Regions from separate parts of the Neorhizobium sp. R1-B genome, predicted to be linked through region 1. Evidence: riboswitches for the same ligand, from Rfam matches in the RefSeq annotation. Region 1 holds a riboswitch; each other region holds the start of a gene.
What was found. A riboswitch is a leader RNA that binds a small molecule or an ion and turns the genes downstream of it on or off. The one in region 1 is predicted to bind thiamine pyrophosphate.
Positions count from the first base shown of each region.

Region 2: linked by a shared signal. The riboswitch ahead of thiB (thiamine ABC transporter substrate binding subunit) and the one ahead of thiM (hydroxyethylthiazole kinase) in region 1 are both predicted to bind thiamine pyrophosphate.
Region 3: linked by a shared signal. The riboswitch ahead of thiC (phosphomethylpyrimidine synthase ThiC) and the one ahead of thiM (hydroxyethylthiazole kinase) in region 1 are both predicted to bind thiamine pyrophosphate.
Region 4: linked by a shared signal. The riboswitch ahead of EDE05_RS10630 (multidrug effflux MFS transporter) and the one ahead of thiM (hydroxyethylthiazole kinase) in region 1 are both predicted to bind thiamine pyrophosphate.

Region 1 covers NZ_SOEM01000006.1:257,924-261,730, reverse strand. Annotated here, with positions in the region: gene EDE05_RS11795 (heavy metal translocating P-type ATPase) at 1-1,664, opposite strand, end outside; TPP riboswitch at 1,778-1,872, shown strand; gene thiM (hydroxyethylthiazole kinase) at 1,919-2,716, shown strand; gene thiE (thiamine phosphate synthase) at 2,713-3,348, shown strand; gene thiD (bifunctional hydroxymethylpyrimidine kinase/phosphomethylpyrimidine kinase) at 3,345-3,807, shown strand, end outside.
Region 2 covers NZ_SOEM01000011.1:182,915-186,721, forward strand. Annotated here, with positions in the region: gene thiP (thiamine/thiamine pyrophosphate ABC transporter permease ThiP) at 1-1,098, opposite strand, end outside; gene thiB (thiamine ABC transporter substrate binding subunit) at 1,106-2,116, opposite strand; TPP riboswitch at 2,154-2,259, opposite strand; gene EDE05_RS16660 (response regulator) at 2,302-2,751, opposite strand; gene EDE05_RS16665 (ABC-F family ATP-binding cassette domain-containing protein) at 2,900-3,807, opposite strand, start outside.
Region 3 covers NZ_SOEM01000010.1:183,961-187,767, reverse strand. Annotated here, with positions in the region: gene thiC (phosphomethylpyrimidine synthase ThiC) at 1-1,617, opposite strand, end outside; TPP riboswitch at 1,714-1,843, opposite strand; gene EDE05_RS15925 (acyl carrier protein) at 2,021-2,272, shown strand; gene EDE05_RS15920 (acyl-CoA dehydrogenase family protein) at 2,272-3,453, shown strand; gene EDE05_RS15915 (amino acid--[acyl-carrier-protein] ligase) at 3,504-3,807, shown strand, end outside.
Region 4 covers NZ_SOEM01000006.1:16,063-19,869, reverse strand. Annotated here, with positions in the region: gene prpB (methylisocitrate lyase) at 1-6, shown strand, start outside; gene EDE05_RS10630 (multidrug effflux MFS transporter) at 382-1,614, opposite strand; TPP riboswitch at 1,756-1,871, opposite strand; gene EDE05_RS10625 (TetR/AcrR family transcriptional regulator) at 2,199-2,870, opposite strand; gene EDE05_RS10620 (NAD(P)/FAD-dependent oxidoreductase) at 3,090-3,807, shown strand, end outside.

The DNA of each region.
Region 1 (3,807 bases):
CGCATGGCGATCGCGCCGGCCAGCACGCCGGCCGCGATCAACACGGATACGGTCTTACCCTCATCATTAAGGCCGGCGATCTGCCGCCGATGCGCCATGGACAGCGAAACCCGATCGGCCGCTGCTTTCGGCGAACCCAGGAAGGCCTCCTGGCCCTCGACGACCGCCGTTATACCCTCGCCGCCAAGCGCCCTCGCATCGCTCGCGGCAGGAATGTCTACTTCATCGTCCGCAGCCTTGGCGAGAATGGCCATCGCCAGCGGATGACTGGACCCGGTTTCGAGCGCGGCAGCGATGCGAAGCACCTCATCGGCATTACGCCCGAAGGCAATCACATCGGTTACCCGAGGCTTACCGGCGGTCAACGTGCCGGTTTTGTCCAGCGCGATGGCTGTGACCTTGCCCACCATTTCGAGGACCGCACCGCCTTTCATCAACAGACCGCGCCTGGCACCGGAGGACAGTGACGCAGCAATTGCAGCAGGCGTTGAGATGACCAACGCACAAGGGCAGCCGATCAGAAGAATGGCAAGCCCTTTGTAGATCCAACCTTCCCAGGCTTCACCAGTGATAAGTGGCGGCAACACTGCGACCAGCGCTGCGACGACCACGACGGCTGGCGTATAATAGCGCGAAAAGCGGTCGATGAAGCGTTCGGTCGGTGCCTTGCTTTCCTGCGCTTCCTCGACCAGGCGCACAATCCGGGCGATGGTATTGTCGGCGGAAGCCGCTGTCACTTGCACCCGCAGGGCCGCGTCTCCATTCACCGTGCCGGCGAAAACCGCATCGCCGACAGTCTTTACGACCGATATGCTCTCGCCCGTCACCGGCGCTTCATTGATTGCGCTTTCGCCGGCGACAATGATGCCGTCCGCAGAGATGCGGTCGCCTGGCCGCACCAGGATGATCGATCCGATCCCAAGATCTTCTGCCGGTACTTCTCGTGTCTTGCCGTTTATTTCCAGCAGCGCGGTCTTCGGCACCAGTGCCGTCAGGCTTTGAATACTCTGGCGCGCTTTGCCGGCGGCGACACCTTCCAGAAGCTCCCCGACGAGGAATAGGAAGACCACCGCCGCCGCTTCCTCCGACGCATCGATGACCACGGCACCAAGGGCAGCGATGGTCATCAGCATCTCGATCGAAAACGGCGTACCCGCCAAGGCCGCCATGACGGCGCGGCGGGCGATCGGCACCAAGCCGACGAGCATGGCGGCTACGAAGATATAGGTGTCGTAGGCCGGAACCAGGTGCCCGACCCCATAAGCTGCTGCCAGTGCAATACCTGCCAGTATCGTCAGCCGTCCTTTGGCGCTCTTCCACCACAATCCGTCCATGCGATCGTGCTCATGCAATCCTGCAAGATCTTTCGTCTCGGGGAGACCATGGTCGTGACCTTCATGATCAAGGCCGTGATCCGGCAGCTCTGCTGGTCGAGGCGACTTCTGCCCAAGAGCGCGCAGCGAGTAACCAAGCCCGGTAACCTTCGTTTCGATCACTGGCAGGTCGCACGTTCCATCATGGCTGACCATCATCGTGCCTGCAGCAACAGAAACGGAAACATCCTGGACGCCGGGAATGCGTCGAACTGCTGTGTCGATCTTTGCCGCGCAACTTGCGCAATCCATTCCGCCGATCTTGTAACGAGCCTGATTCTTTGCTGTCATCTTTCTCTCCGCCTGGGATCGGGTACCATAACTACAACCTCTAGCGACTAGAGCTACAAGTAGTTTTTTTGACAAAAATCGCTGGCGCCCATGGCGGCATATGCGCTAGTCCTTGCCTCAGACAGGGGCGTCCGGGTTGCCGGGCTGAGAAGTACCCTTTGAACCTGAACCAGATCATGCTGGCGGAGGGAGTCGCCTGGGCTTTTTCTGATGAAATGCCCTGCGCCCCTCCACCTGAAAAGGCGAGGACGCAGATGACAGACACTCCAGGCCAGATTCTATCGGCAATGCGCCAAAAGAACCCCCTTGTGCAGAACATCACCAATTTCGTGGCGATGAACATTGCGGCCAATGTGATGCTCGCCGCCGGCGCCTCGCCAGCCATGGTGCATGCGAAGGAGGAAGCAGGAGATTTCGCTCGCATCGCTGCGGCGTTGACGATCAACATCGGAACGCTTTCGCCTTACTTCCTTTCCGGCATGAAGGAAGCGGCAAAAGCTGCCAGCGAGGAGGGCAAGCCCTGGATCCTCGATCCAGTCGCCCATTTCGCGACCCCCTACCGCAGCGCTGCCGTTACAGAACTCCTGGCGCTGAAGCCCACAGTCATTCGCGGCAACGCCTCGGAGATCATGGCACTTACAGGAGCGCAATCTCGCGGTCAGGGCGTCGACAGCGGCGACAAAACCGAAAAGGCCGAAGACGCCGCCGTTGCGCTTGCTCGTGATCACGCCTGCGTCGTAGCCGTTACCGGCGAAATGGACTTCGTTACCAACGGTTTTCGCTCCGTCCATATCCTCGGCGGATCTGATCTTATGCCTCGTGTTACGGCACTTGGTTGCTCTCTGACCGCTCTGGTTGGTGCCTTTGTCGCAGTCCGTCCGGATAGGCCGTTCGACGCGACGGTGGCCGCCCTCGCGATGTTCGCGGTCGCGGGGGAGGAAGCAGCACTCACTGCTAATGGCCCCGGTTCTTTCTCTCCCCTTTTTCTTGACCGGTTGGCATCGCTTTCGCCAGAGACGCTGGATGCCAAAGCGAAGGTCGTAGCAGCATGAAAGCCTTCGATCTATCCGTCTATCTCGTCCTCGATCCCGAGTTATGCCAAGGCCTCGGCATGGCGCAGACCGCTCGGCTCGCCGTGGAAGGTGGTGCGACCATGGTTCAATTGCGTGACAAAAACGCCAGCACCGCAAGGATGATCGAGACCGGTCAGGCGTTGAAAGCGGCACTCGCAGGCAGCGGCATACCTTTGATCGTCAATGACGATGTCGAAGCCGCGATCGCCATCGGCGCCGAGGGAGTGCATGTGGGACAGAGCGACATGGGGGCATCGATGGCGCGCCGCCGCGTCGGAGAGGGTATGATCGTCGGCGTGTCGGTCGAAACCGAGGAGCTTGCGCAGGGCGTCGATCCATCTCTCGTCGACTACGTCGGAATAGGCCCGGTCTTCGCCACTCCCACCAAACCGGATCACAAGCAGCCGATCGGCTTCGATGGATTGGCGCGTATCGTGGCGGCCGCATCGGTGCCAGCGGTCGCCATCGGCGGCCTCAGGGCGGAACACGCCGGCAAGGCGCTGGCGGCAGGTGCCCACGGGATCGCCGTAGTCTCCGCCATTTGCGGCCAGCCGGACCCGAAGGAAGCCGCACGAAGAATAACTGACGAGGTCAGAAAGGCGCGCCTATGATCCGCAATGTTTTATCCATCGCAGGCTCCGATCCCTCCGGCGGCGCGGGAATTCAGGCGGACCTGAAGACGTTTTCGGCGCGGGGCACCTTTGGAATGGCAGTCCTTACTGCCTTGACGGCGCAAAACACGGTCGGGGTAACAGGCGTGCATCTCGTACCACCCGCTTTCGTGGCCGAGCAGATCCACGCCATTTTTGCCGACATCCGGGTCGATGCGGTCAAGATCGGCATGATTGCCAATGCCGAAATCGCCGAAGTCGTTGCGGATGTCCTCCGTCCCTATCATGACAATCTGCCGATCGTGCTCGATCCTGTCATGGTCGCCAAAGGGGGGGCGTCACTTCTGGCTTCCGATGCGATAGAGATCCTGATCCGTCGGCTAATACCCATGTCCACGCTGGTCACGCCCAACCTGCCGGAAGCCGCTGCTCTTCTAGGTGAAGCGATGGCGGTAGACC
Region 2 (3,807 bases), on a different contig from region 1:
CGCGGGCTTTTTCATGTCTGCCACCGCTTCCCTTCCTGCGATTATGGCGAGCGCGGTCACAATCGTCAGCATTCCGGCACTCAAAGCGATGGAGAAGCTCGTCCAGGCGGCGGTAAGAAAGGCGGCGCTCGATGCGAGGTTCCAGAGATTTGCTCTAAGCCCGGCGGCAAGGATCGAAGCCAGTGGCATGATCAGGAATACCGTGGCAGCAAGTATGGCAAATGAATCCCAAAGACGTACAGACAACGCCTGACCGTCGAAGCGGCGGCTTGTACGGCCCGAGGCTGCACCCGGGTCATCCGGCGTCGGCAATAATGCCATGCCGAGCAGAATAACGCCTGTTATGACGATTTGCAGCAGCGCCAGGGCGACCGCCCGCGGCGGGTCGAAATCGAAACGCAGCGATTGGTAGATCGCCACTTCGAGCGTGGTCGCTGCCGGTCCGCCGCCCAGCAGCAGCACCAGCGTAAAGCTCGTGGCACACAGCATGAAGACGAGCGCGCCGATGCCTGGGATGACGTTTTTAACGGCGGGCCATTCCACAAACCGGAAGACCGAGAGCGGTTTCATGCCGAGGCTTGCGGATAGAAGCCAGTATTCCGCCGGCTGGCGCTCCAGTGCCGCGAGCAACAGCCTCGTGGCGAGCGGCAGGTTGAAGAAGACATGTGCGAGCAGGATTCCGGAAAGACCGTAGATGCTGATGGGCTGGTCTAGGCCGAGCGTCAACAGCAGGCCGTTGATCAGGCCCTGACGCCCCCATATACCGATCAACCCTAGCGCGCCGATCAAAACCGGCAGCCCCATCGGCAGCGCCAGGAGGCGGACGATCCAGGTTCGGCAGGGAAAGTCGGGCCGGCGGGCAAGAGCGAGTGCCACGGGAAGTGCAAGCCCTACGGAAAGCAATGTCGACAGCATCGCCTGCCAAAGCGTAAAGCGCAGGATTCGCCATGTGTAGGCCGTAAAGAGCCGGGATTGGGCGCCGTCGGCATCCCAGGAAAGCAATGCAACAACGGCAATGGCGACGAAGAGGGCGATAGAGGCGAAGCTCATAAGACCCCAGGCGATGCCCCTTCTTCGCTCTCCCCGCGTCAGCAACATGATCTTCTTAATTCATGCTCATGGCAGTCAGCCACTCGTCTATCCAGGCTTGGCGGTTCCTGGCGACCTCGTCCGATCCCATGAGGAAGGTCTTCTGCGGCTGGACCAGCTTGTTAAAGGCGTCCGGCAGAGCGCCGGATATCTTCGCGGCGGGCATCATCCAATTGGTGGTGGGAATGATATCCTGGAAGGCAGGCGAGACCATGAACTTCAGGAACTCTTTCGCCAGTTCTTTTTCCGAAGCGCCCTTCAGGATGCCGGCCACCTCGATCTGGATGTAGTGGCCTTCGGCAAAGGACGCTGCTTGATAACGTTCGGTCTTTTCCTCGACCATGTGATAGGCGGGAGAGGTCGTGTATGAAAACACCATCGGGACTTCGCCTTTGGTGAACAAGCCGTAGGCTTCGGACCAGCCGGGCGCTACCGTCAGAATGCGGTTCTTGAGCTTTGCCCAGGCCTCCGGGGCCTTATCGCCATAGACAGACTTTACCCAGAGGAGGAGGCCGAGACCAGGTGTCGAGGTGCGAGGGTCTTCAATCGCAATCTTCTGCGATGGGTCTCCATCAACAAGCTCCCGAAGGCTTTTCGGCGGGTTCTTCATCGCCTCCGTATCGTAGACGACTGCGAAGTGGCCATAGTCATAGGGGACGAAGGTGTCATCGCTGTAGCTGCCAGGTACTTTGACCGCCGCAAGATCAAGGCCATGCGCGTCGAAAAGCCCCGTAACCTTGGCTTCGGAAACGAGATTGGTGTCGAGACCAAGTGCGAGATCCGCATCAGTATCCTGGCCTTCCAGCTTGAGGCGTGTGAGCAGCGCCACGCCATCCGCCACGCCGACAAATTTCACATTGCAGGCACACGTCTTCTCGAAAGCCTCCTTGACCTTGGGGCCAGGGCCCCAGTCGGAAAGGAAGCTCTCGTAGGTATAGACGGTCAGCGTTTTGTCTTGAGCGTGCGCGACAGTGTAAAGGGACAGCGCCGCCGCGGCCGCGAACATCGACAGAATGATATTGCGCATCAGCGCCTCCTCTTCAAAAGTTTGGGGAATAGGCGCTGGCAACAAGCCGTCTAATCCCTCCGCCGGTGCTAACCGGATCAGGTTCCGCGGGTTGGCAATGCCTCTCAGCCACATGAAATCGTGTGGCACCCCGTTAGAGCGGAGAAAGATTTAACGGTAGGAAGTTCCGCTGGCAAGGGGCCGGTTCAGGCCCGCCCTTGCCGAAAAACCTTGAGTTCACGCGGCACTTTCGCGGAACGGCCGAGGCGGTTTGCCACAGCATAGTCAATCGACTGCTCGACCACATGGGGGAGCACCGGTTTTGTCAGAACACCCAGAGGCCCCCTCACACCGTCAACGTCTTCCGGATTCCCGGTCATATAAATGACGGTGACCCCGTAACGTTCAGCGAGCATGCGACCGATATCCGGCCCGGTCCGCCCATCAGCGAGATTGACGTCGACAATGGCGATATCCGCCTCCGGTGCCAATTCGAGAGCATTCCGGCGGCCATGCGCAAATCCTGCGACCTCCAGTCCCATATGTTCAACCGTTTCGGCAATGTCGAGGGCGATCAGGAACTCGTCTTCGACAATCAGTACGCGTTGACTTGGCGCCTCGCGGGCCAGCCGACCACTCTCAACATTTGTCAGCATGAATGTCCCCAATTCGGTTCTCACTATGCCGGCACGTGAGGTGCGTCCCGGCGCTGATTGCCTTTCGAACGCCAGAGGAGGGAGATTGTTCCGGGCCGGTACATGCTTTTCTTGCCTAACTATTTGTTAAGCATAACAAATTATTAAATTATCCCTCGAGCTCCTCCCGGAGCATTTCGAGCTCCAGCCATTCCTCTTCCATCTTTGTCAGGTTTTCCCGAAGTTTTTCCATTTCAGCTGCGAGCTTGTTGAAAGCGGCAGGGTCTTTGGTGAAGAGAGCAGGATCTGCCATCTTCTTCTCCCGTGCGGCGATATCCGCTTCAGTCTTCGCCATCTCCTTCGGCAGATTTTCGAGCGCGAATTTCTGCTTGTAGGAAAGCTTGCCTTTGCCCTTCGGCGCTTCTACGGAAGCGTTCAATTCGGCCTTCGGCTTTTCAGCCTTTTCGGCCCTGCGCCTTTCCTCCAAAGCGCCTTTGCGCTGTGCCAGCATGTCGGTGTAGCCGCCTGCATATTCGATCCAGCGCCCATCCGGTGCGTCGGGATTGGCCGGCGCGATGGTCGAGGTCACAGTGCGATCCAGGAAATCGCGGTCGTGGCTGACGAGGATGACGGTACCGTTGTAGCTTGCCACGATCTCCTGGAGCAGGTCGAGCGTCTCGATATCGAGATCATTGGTCGGTTCGTCAAGGATCAGCAGGTTCGATGGCTTTGCCATGATACGGGCGAGTATCAGGCGGGCGCGTTCTCCGCCGGACAGGTTCTTGATCGGTGTCCTGATTTGCTCCGGCTGAAACAAGAAATCTTTCATGTAACCGGCGACGTGGCGCTGTTCCCCATTGACGAGCAGGGTTTCGCCACGGCCGTCCGTCAGATAGTGGGACAGCGTCTCTTCAGGGTCCAGGTCCTCGCGTTTCTGGTCGACTGTCGCAATTTCCAGATTGGTACCGAACTTCACGGTTCCGCTATCGGGTGAAAGTTGGCCGGTCAACATCTTCAGAAGTGTCGTCTTTCCAGCACCGTTCGGGCCGACCAGGCCGATCCGATCGCCCCGATGCA
Region 3 (3,807 bases), on a different contig from region 1:
CGCCGTTTCCGGATCGAGCGACAGGTTGAACTGGTCCTCCCACCGGAACTCGAAACGGGCGCGGGAAAGCGCGTCGTCGCGAACCCGGGCTGCCGGATGGCCCTTGGCGAGATCGGCCGCATGCGCGGCGATCTTGTAGGTGATGACGCCGACCTTGACGTCGTTGCGGTCCGGCAGGCCGAGATGTTCCTTCGGCGTCACGTAGCAGAGCATCGCCGTGCCGAACCAGCCGATCATCGCTGCCCCGATCCCTGAGGTGATGTGGTCGTAGCCGGGAGCGATATCGGTCGTCAGCGGCCCGAGCGTGTAGAACGGCGCCTCGCCGCAAACCTTGAGCTGCTTGTCCATGTTTTCCTTGATCTTGTGCATCGGCACATGACCGGGGCCTTCGATCATCACCTGGCAATCCTTCGCCCAGGCGATCTTGGTGAGTTCGCCGAGCGTCTCCAGCTCCGCAAACTGCGCCGCGTCGTTGGCATCAGCGATCGAGCCGGGACGCAGGCCATCGCCGAGCGAGAAGGACACGTCATAGGCCCGGCAGATATCGCAGATTTCCTCGAAATGCTCGTAGAGGAAGCTCTCCTTGTGGTGATGCAGACACCACTTTGCCATGATCGAGCCGCCGCGCGAGACGATGCCGGTGACGCGATTGACGGTGAGCGGGATGTAGGGAAGCCTGACGCCCGCGTGGATGGTGAAATAATCGACGCCCTGTTCAGCCTGCTCGATCAACGTGTCGCGATAGACCTCCCAGGTCAGGTCTTCGGCGATGCCGTTCACCTTTTCGAGCGCCTGGTAGAGCGGCACCGTGCCGATCGGCACCGGCGAATTGCGAATGATCCATTCGCGGATATTGTGGATGTTCCGGCCGGTGGACAGGTCCATGACCGTATCCGCACCCCAGCGGATCGACCAGACCATCTTTTCGACCTCCTCCGCCATGGAGGAAGTGACGGCGGAGTTACCGATATTGGCGTTGATCTTCACCAGGAAATTCCGGCCGATGATCATCGGCTCGCTTTCGGGGTGGTTGATGTTGGAGGGGATTATCGCCCGTCCTTCCGCGACTTCGCGGCGAACGAATTCAGGGGTCACGAAATCCGGAATATGCGCTCCGAAGCTCTCGCCGTCACGGATGAGAGCTTCCTTGGCCGCCTGCCGGCCGAGATTTTCGCGGATGGCGATGAACTCCATTTCCGCCGTGACGATGCCGGCGCGCGCATAGGCAAGCTGGGTAACGGCCCTGCCGTCTTTCGCCTTCAGGGGCGTGTTGCGGACCGGGAATTCCGGCGTCAGGCGATCGCCGGTGACAAACCCGTTGTCCTCCGGTTTCACGACGCGGCCTTCATAGGATTCGACATCGCCGCGCGCCCTGATCCAGCTTTCGCGCAGCCGCGGCAGGCCGGCTTCGATCGAGACCGCATGGGCCGGATCGGTGTAGGGGCCGGAGGAATCGTAGACGGTGACCGGCGGCTCGCCGGAGGTCGGATGCAGCGCGATCTCACGCATCGGCACCCGGATATCCGCGTGGACGACACCGGATTTGAAAACTTTGGTGGAGGCGGGAAGCGGACCGGTCGTGACGACAGGCGTAAGCTTTGGTGTGGCGATATTCATGGGTGAGGCTCCAAGGTTTGCCGTTTGGAGACCCAGTTCCAGTGTTGGAATGATGGAAAAACGCCTGAGCCGATGGACGGGAATCCCGCCTGAAAGCCGTGAGCGCTCGCACCGTCCCTACGCCAGTATGAACTGGATCAGGTTCAACGGGTCACTGCGCCTCGGCGGCAAAGCCGTCCGACCAGCAGTATCTCAGCCCCTTGCCGGGACCCCCCTGGTGAATGCGAGCATCAAAAACCTGCCGAGCGCCCGTGTCAAGCCAAAGCTGGCCATGCGGATATCTCGGATTTTAGCGAATCCCGCAGCCCTAACTTCACGACGTTTCTTACCGGAATTTTATGCTTTCCGACGTAGACAGTGTTCCCGGCGATGAACGCAAATTCCAGTCATTGGAGATGTCGAGATGAACGAGACTATTCGCGAACTGCTGGCACGGGTCGGCGGGCTTCCGGTTGCAGTGACCGAACTTGAAGATGCGGCCGATCTTTATGCGGCCGGGCTTTCCTCCTTTGCCTCCGTGCAGCTGATGCTGGCCATCGAAGAGGCTTTCGACATCGAGTTTCCCGACAGCCTCCTGAATCGCAAGTCCTTTGCCAGCATCTCGGCAATCGAGCAGACGGTCGCCCAGATCGTGAAAGCCCGTGAGGCTGCGTGATGAGCCTCCCAGCCTTTGCCGCCGACATGACGCTCGGCGCACGTGCCCGCCGAGTGGCGGAGGTCGCGGCCGAAAATGCCGACCGCGTCGACCGGGAAGCCCGTTTTCCGCAGGAAGCGGTCGATGCCATGAGGGCCGAACGCCTGCTCGGCATTCAGGTCCCCATATCGCTTGGCGGCGAGGGGGCTTCGACACAGGAGATCGCGGAGGTCTGCTCCATCCTGGGACAGGCATGCGCGGCAAGCGCCATGGTCTTCGCCATGCACCAGATCAAGGTGTCAAGCCTGGTCGAGCACGGCGGCGACAGCGAGTGGCATAGGGATTTCATGCGCGAGCTTTGCGCCCGTCAGCTTCTTGTCGCCTCCGCGACAACGGAAGGCGGCATCGGTGGCAATCTGCGCAATTCCATCTGCGCCATCGAGATCGACGGAAACATCTGCCGCCTGACGAAGGACGCGACCGTCATTTCTTACGGCGTTCATGCGGATGTCATCATGGTGACCTCCCGCGCCCACGCCGACGCGGCTCCGGGCGACCAGGTCATGACCGTTTTCAGGAAGAACCAGTATACGCTGGAAAAGACGGTGGACTGGGATACGCTCGGCATGCGGGGCACCTGCTCTGACGGCTTTATCTTCAAAGGCGAGGCGCCGGTCACGCAGATCTTCCCGAAACCGTTTGCCGAAATCGCGGCGCAGAGCATGCTTGCCTCGTCGCACCTCCTCTGGAGCGCGGTATGGTATGGCATCGCAGCCGATGCGGTATTGCGTGCGCAGGCCTTCGTGCGCGCCGCCGCTCGCAAGGCGAATGGCACCACGCCGCCCGGCGCGTTGAGACTCGCGGAAACATCCAACCTGCTGCAGCTCCTGAAGTCGAACATTCTTTCGGGCCTGAAGGCCTACGAGGACGCCAAGGCTGAGCCGGACCAGCTTTCCTCGATGGCGTTTTCGATCGCCATGAACAACGTCAAGCTCGCCTCGTCGGAGACGATCCTGACCATCATCAACCAGGCGATGATCATCTGCGGCATCATGGGTTACAAGAACGGCACGCCTTATAGCCTCGGCCGGCATCTGCGCGATGCCCATTCGGCCCAGCTGATGATTTCCAACGACCGCATTCTGGGCAACACGTCGACCATGCTGCTCGTACAGAAACCGGACACCAGCCTTCTCGGCTGACGCCCACCCGTCAATGATTGCCCGTCAAATGAATTGAATGAGGTGAAGCCATGGATATGCAAGTTTCCTTTCTCGACCGCCTGTTCGACGCAGGCCTTCTGATCGACACCGGCGTCGACGGGCTTTATGGCCGCAGCGGCCGGTTCGAAGATGTGATTACGGCCTTCGAGCGGCTGATCGACAGGATAGGCGGGGCCGACGGCGCGGAAGCCATGCGCTTTCCGCCCGGCATGAACCGCGCCTTCTTCGAGCAGAGCGGCTACATGAAGAGCTTTCCGCAGCTCGCCGGCACCGTGCATTCCTTCTGCGGCAACGAGCTCGACCACATGAGCCTGTTGAAATGCATGGAAGTGG
Region 4 (3,807 bases), 240 kb from region 1:
GAGTAGAAGCCCATGGGTGGCATTAAGACCAGTGACTGCGAGATGATCCCTGACCTGATACGTCGAGTTCTTCCTCCTTTAACACGAGGAACTGGTCACGGATGGCTGCCGCTCTGGTCGCCTGCGGTACCACCGACCGATCGCCAATGCCGCCGGGCGGCAACGCGCCTTCACCTCGGCGGTAGATGCCGTCTCGCGCGCTTCCTGGAAGCGGACATCGCTCACGGCGTCGTCACGTCGCGTGTGCCGAGATCGGTGCGGCCGCCCGGTAGCATCCAGCACGCCTTGTCTAGTGGATCGGCGCTGGACGAGAAATAATGCGCCGTCTTTCGTCGCGAACGACCGCACTGGCTGCAAGAATGCGTTGTGAACTAGACATCTTCATCCTCGTTCGGATTGGCTGGCAGCATGGGATGACTTCACCGCTGTTATCGTGGAATCGTGTTTATCGGTAAGTGCGGCGAATGTCGCAGCCAGCAGCCCAATCGTCGTCGAAAGAAGAATGATGCAGAAGAGCCCATAGGTCGCGTCGTTTTCTGTCAGCATCGCCCCCGTGATCGATGAAAGGGCCGCACCGCCGCCAACCGTCATGGCACCGGCCAATCCGGCGGCGCTTCCGGCGAGATCCGGACGCACCGAGAGCATCCCGGCATTGGCACTCGGCATGGTCAGGCCGTTGCCGATGCCGATCAGGATGCAGGGGCCGAATAGCGCAATGGCATTCCTGAAGCCTGCCAGAAACAGGGCCAAGCCGATTATAGGGCACGCGCACGCTACGACGCGCCCCATAATCATCATGGTGGTCAACGGCACGCGCCCGGCATATCGCCCCGACAGGAAGCTGCCGAAGATATAGCCCAGGGTTGTGACGCCCATGAAGATACCGAGCGTTCCGGCCTGTAGGTCATATGCCGATGTTGCCGCCAATGGAGCGCCGGCAAGGAAGGCATAGAACGCTCCAACCGAGAACGACATGCACAATCCGTAGGCCCAGAAGCGCGGCGCGCGGAACAAGGCCGGATAGGTTCGGAACTGCTGAGCAATCGTGTCCGAGCGCGCTTTGTTGGTTTCGCTCAGACCGAACCAGCACAAGAGGAACATCACTGCCCCGGCGAGGGCGAGACACCAGAAAATCGCCCGCCAGCCAAGGGCCTGATCTAAAGCCCCGCCGAATGCCGGGGCGAACATCGGCGCGATCGCCCAGATCATTGCCGTATAGCCGATCCTGCTCGCCGTCCGCTCCTTTCCGACGGTATCCCTGATGACCGCCATAGCGACCGGGTAGCAGGAGGTAATTGTAGCCTGAAGCATACGGAAGGCGAGGAATATCCAAATATCAGGCGATAGGGCACAGCCGATTGATCCAAGCGTGAAAGCAGCAAGGTTCGCCAGAATGATCGGTCGCCGTCCGAACCGATCCGACAGCGGACCCATGACCATTTCCACCGCAACGGCGACCACCGCATAGCCTGCCAACGACAAGCTAGCGAAAGCATAGCTTATATGAAAATCCCCGGCGATATTCGCCAGCGAAGGCAGGAACACGTTCAGCGGTATGACCGAAAGAGCGCACAATAGGATGATTGTCGAGAACCTTGGAGGGGAGCGCATCATGTCTCAGCCCTCTCCAAGCCGCTCCGCCGCGGAGAAATCGAGGGTGAGGGCAAGATCTTGATCGTGCTGCCTCTAGGGGTATTCGTTCCGAGCTTTGGTTTCGTCAGTGTCATTACGGCCTCGTCTAAGAGGCCGGCTGAGGATAGGTGTCGGACCCGTCCCTTCGCCGGCATGATCCGGATCAGGTTCAAAGGGTCACTGCGCTGCGTTGGCCAGCAGTATCTCAGCCCTTTGGCAGGGCACCCCTCGGTGTAGACGATGATAGAGCGAAAATCGCAAGCAAGCACGCTTTTTGAGGGGTACGGACAGTTACCACCTAAAACCTCACCTGGAAATTCACCCACCCCCTGGCAAGCATTCTCGCAGTGTCAACCCCGACTTTGTCTCACAAGCTGGATTTTAAACGCGTTTCTTCGGCAGCCGATGACCTCAAGGGGCTCAAGCCCACCGTTAACTGCGATAAGCAACATGTCCGCTTTTCCTACTGGCAATGCGCCAAGCTGACAGTCTGAATAGCGCCTTTATTTCCGCCGTTCAGACCACCGTTGCAGCTTCCCGAAAGCTGACGGTCTGCCAAGCCGGCACTAAGGCCTCGAATGGGTCGCAGCGGTTACTCCGCCGATCGCATTGCCGCCGTGCGCGGCCATGAACATGGCGACGGCCGATCGGCAGTAGGATTCGATCTCCTTGTCGTCCTCTGCTCGCCCCTGATCGAAGCGTGCAATAATCAGGAGATCGGACCCTTTGAAAAGCGCAGCGAACAAGCGGGCGGACCGGAGAGGATCGGGCACGTTTAGAACCGCCTTGTCGTGCAATTGACGCAACAGAACCTCGATTTGGGCGATGATATGGGCGGGGCCGGCGTCGTAATGCAGCTTACCCAACGACTTTTGATTCGTCGTGTCGGCCATGACCATGGCTTCGACATTGCGGACGTCCGGGCGCAACAGCGTGCGAAGCAGGGACGATCCCACCGCCATGAGCTGATCTTCGGCCGAACCGTCGACGCCTTCAAAAAGGACCTGCGGGATTAACTGATGGCACCGGGCCGCAAACGCCGCGCCAAACAGGGCCTCTTTGCTCTCGAAGTGCCTGTAGATGCTGAGTTTGGATATCTTCGCCCGCTGAGCGACCTTGTCCAATGTCGTCGCTTGAAAACCCAATTCCGCAAAAAGTTCGCTCGCGGCGTCGACTATGGTTTGACCAAGCGCCTCGTTAGCGGGCCGGCCGCGCCGGCCTCGACTATTTTCGGTCATTTCAATTCCAGTCCTTGACAGTATCTTTATTCTCGAATTACGATACCACTTAGTTTCAGAAATATGCAAGCCAATGAATGAATCGAAAAACACGAGGGCGCCATGCAACGACGAACACTGCTAAAGCTGGCCGCGCTGTCCACCATCGGCCTTCCGCACGCCCAAGCCATCGCGGGTTCGAACCCAACATCCTCTACCCACAATACGGAGCCCACTACCATGGATGACGTCATCATCATCGGCGGCAGCTTTGCCGGTCTCGCCGCCGCCCTGCAGCTCGGCCGTGCCCGCCGTAAGGTCACCGTTCTTGATACCGGCCTGCCGCGTAATCGCTTCGCGGGCCGCTCGCACGGTATGCTCGGCCACGATCACAAGCCACCGCTGGACATCCTGGCCGAGGCGCGGCAACAGCTGGCGCGTTATCCCGCGATCCGGCTGGTCAATGCCCGTGCCGACAGCATTTCCGGCACCATCGACAACTTCTCCGTCCTCACTGGCGATGGCGAAAGCCTTGGGGCGCGCCGCCTGATCCTGAGCTATGGCGTCGTTGACCAGATGCCTGATGTTCCGGGCTATGCCGAGAGCTGGGGCACATCCATCATTCCATGCCCCTATTGCGACGGCTTCGAAGTCGCCGGCCAGCATTGGGGCCTCGTCTGGTCCGGTCCGCAGTCAATGAACCAGGTCAGGCTATTTCGCGATTGGACTGACAGGCTGACGGTCTTCGCCGATGGTCACGAGATTTCATCCGATATCCGGGCCGATTTGGCGGGCCGCAACGTACCTGTCGTCGATGGCCGGATCACCGGCGTCGCCCGTCACGGGAGCCACAACGCCACGATCAAGCTCGATACCGGGCCAAACGTTGCGGTCGACATCCTGTTCGCGCATCCGCGCAACAAGCCGTCCGCGAGCCTGCATGAATCACTGGGTCTCG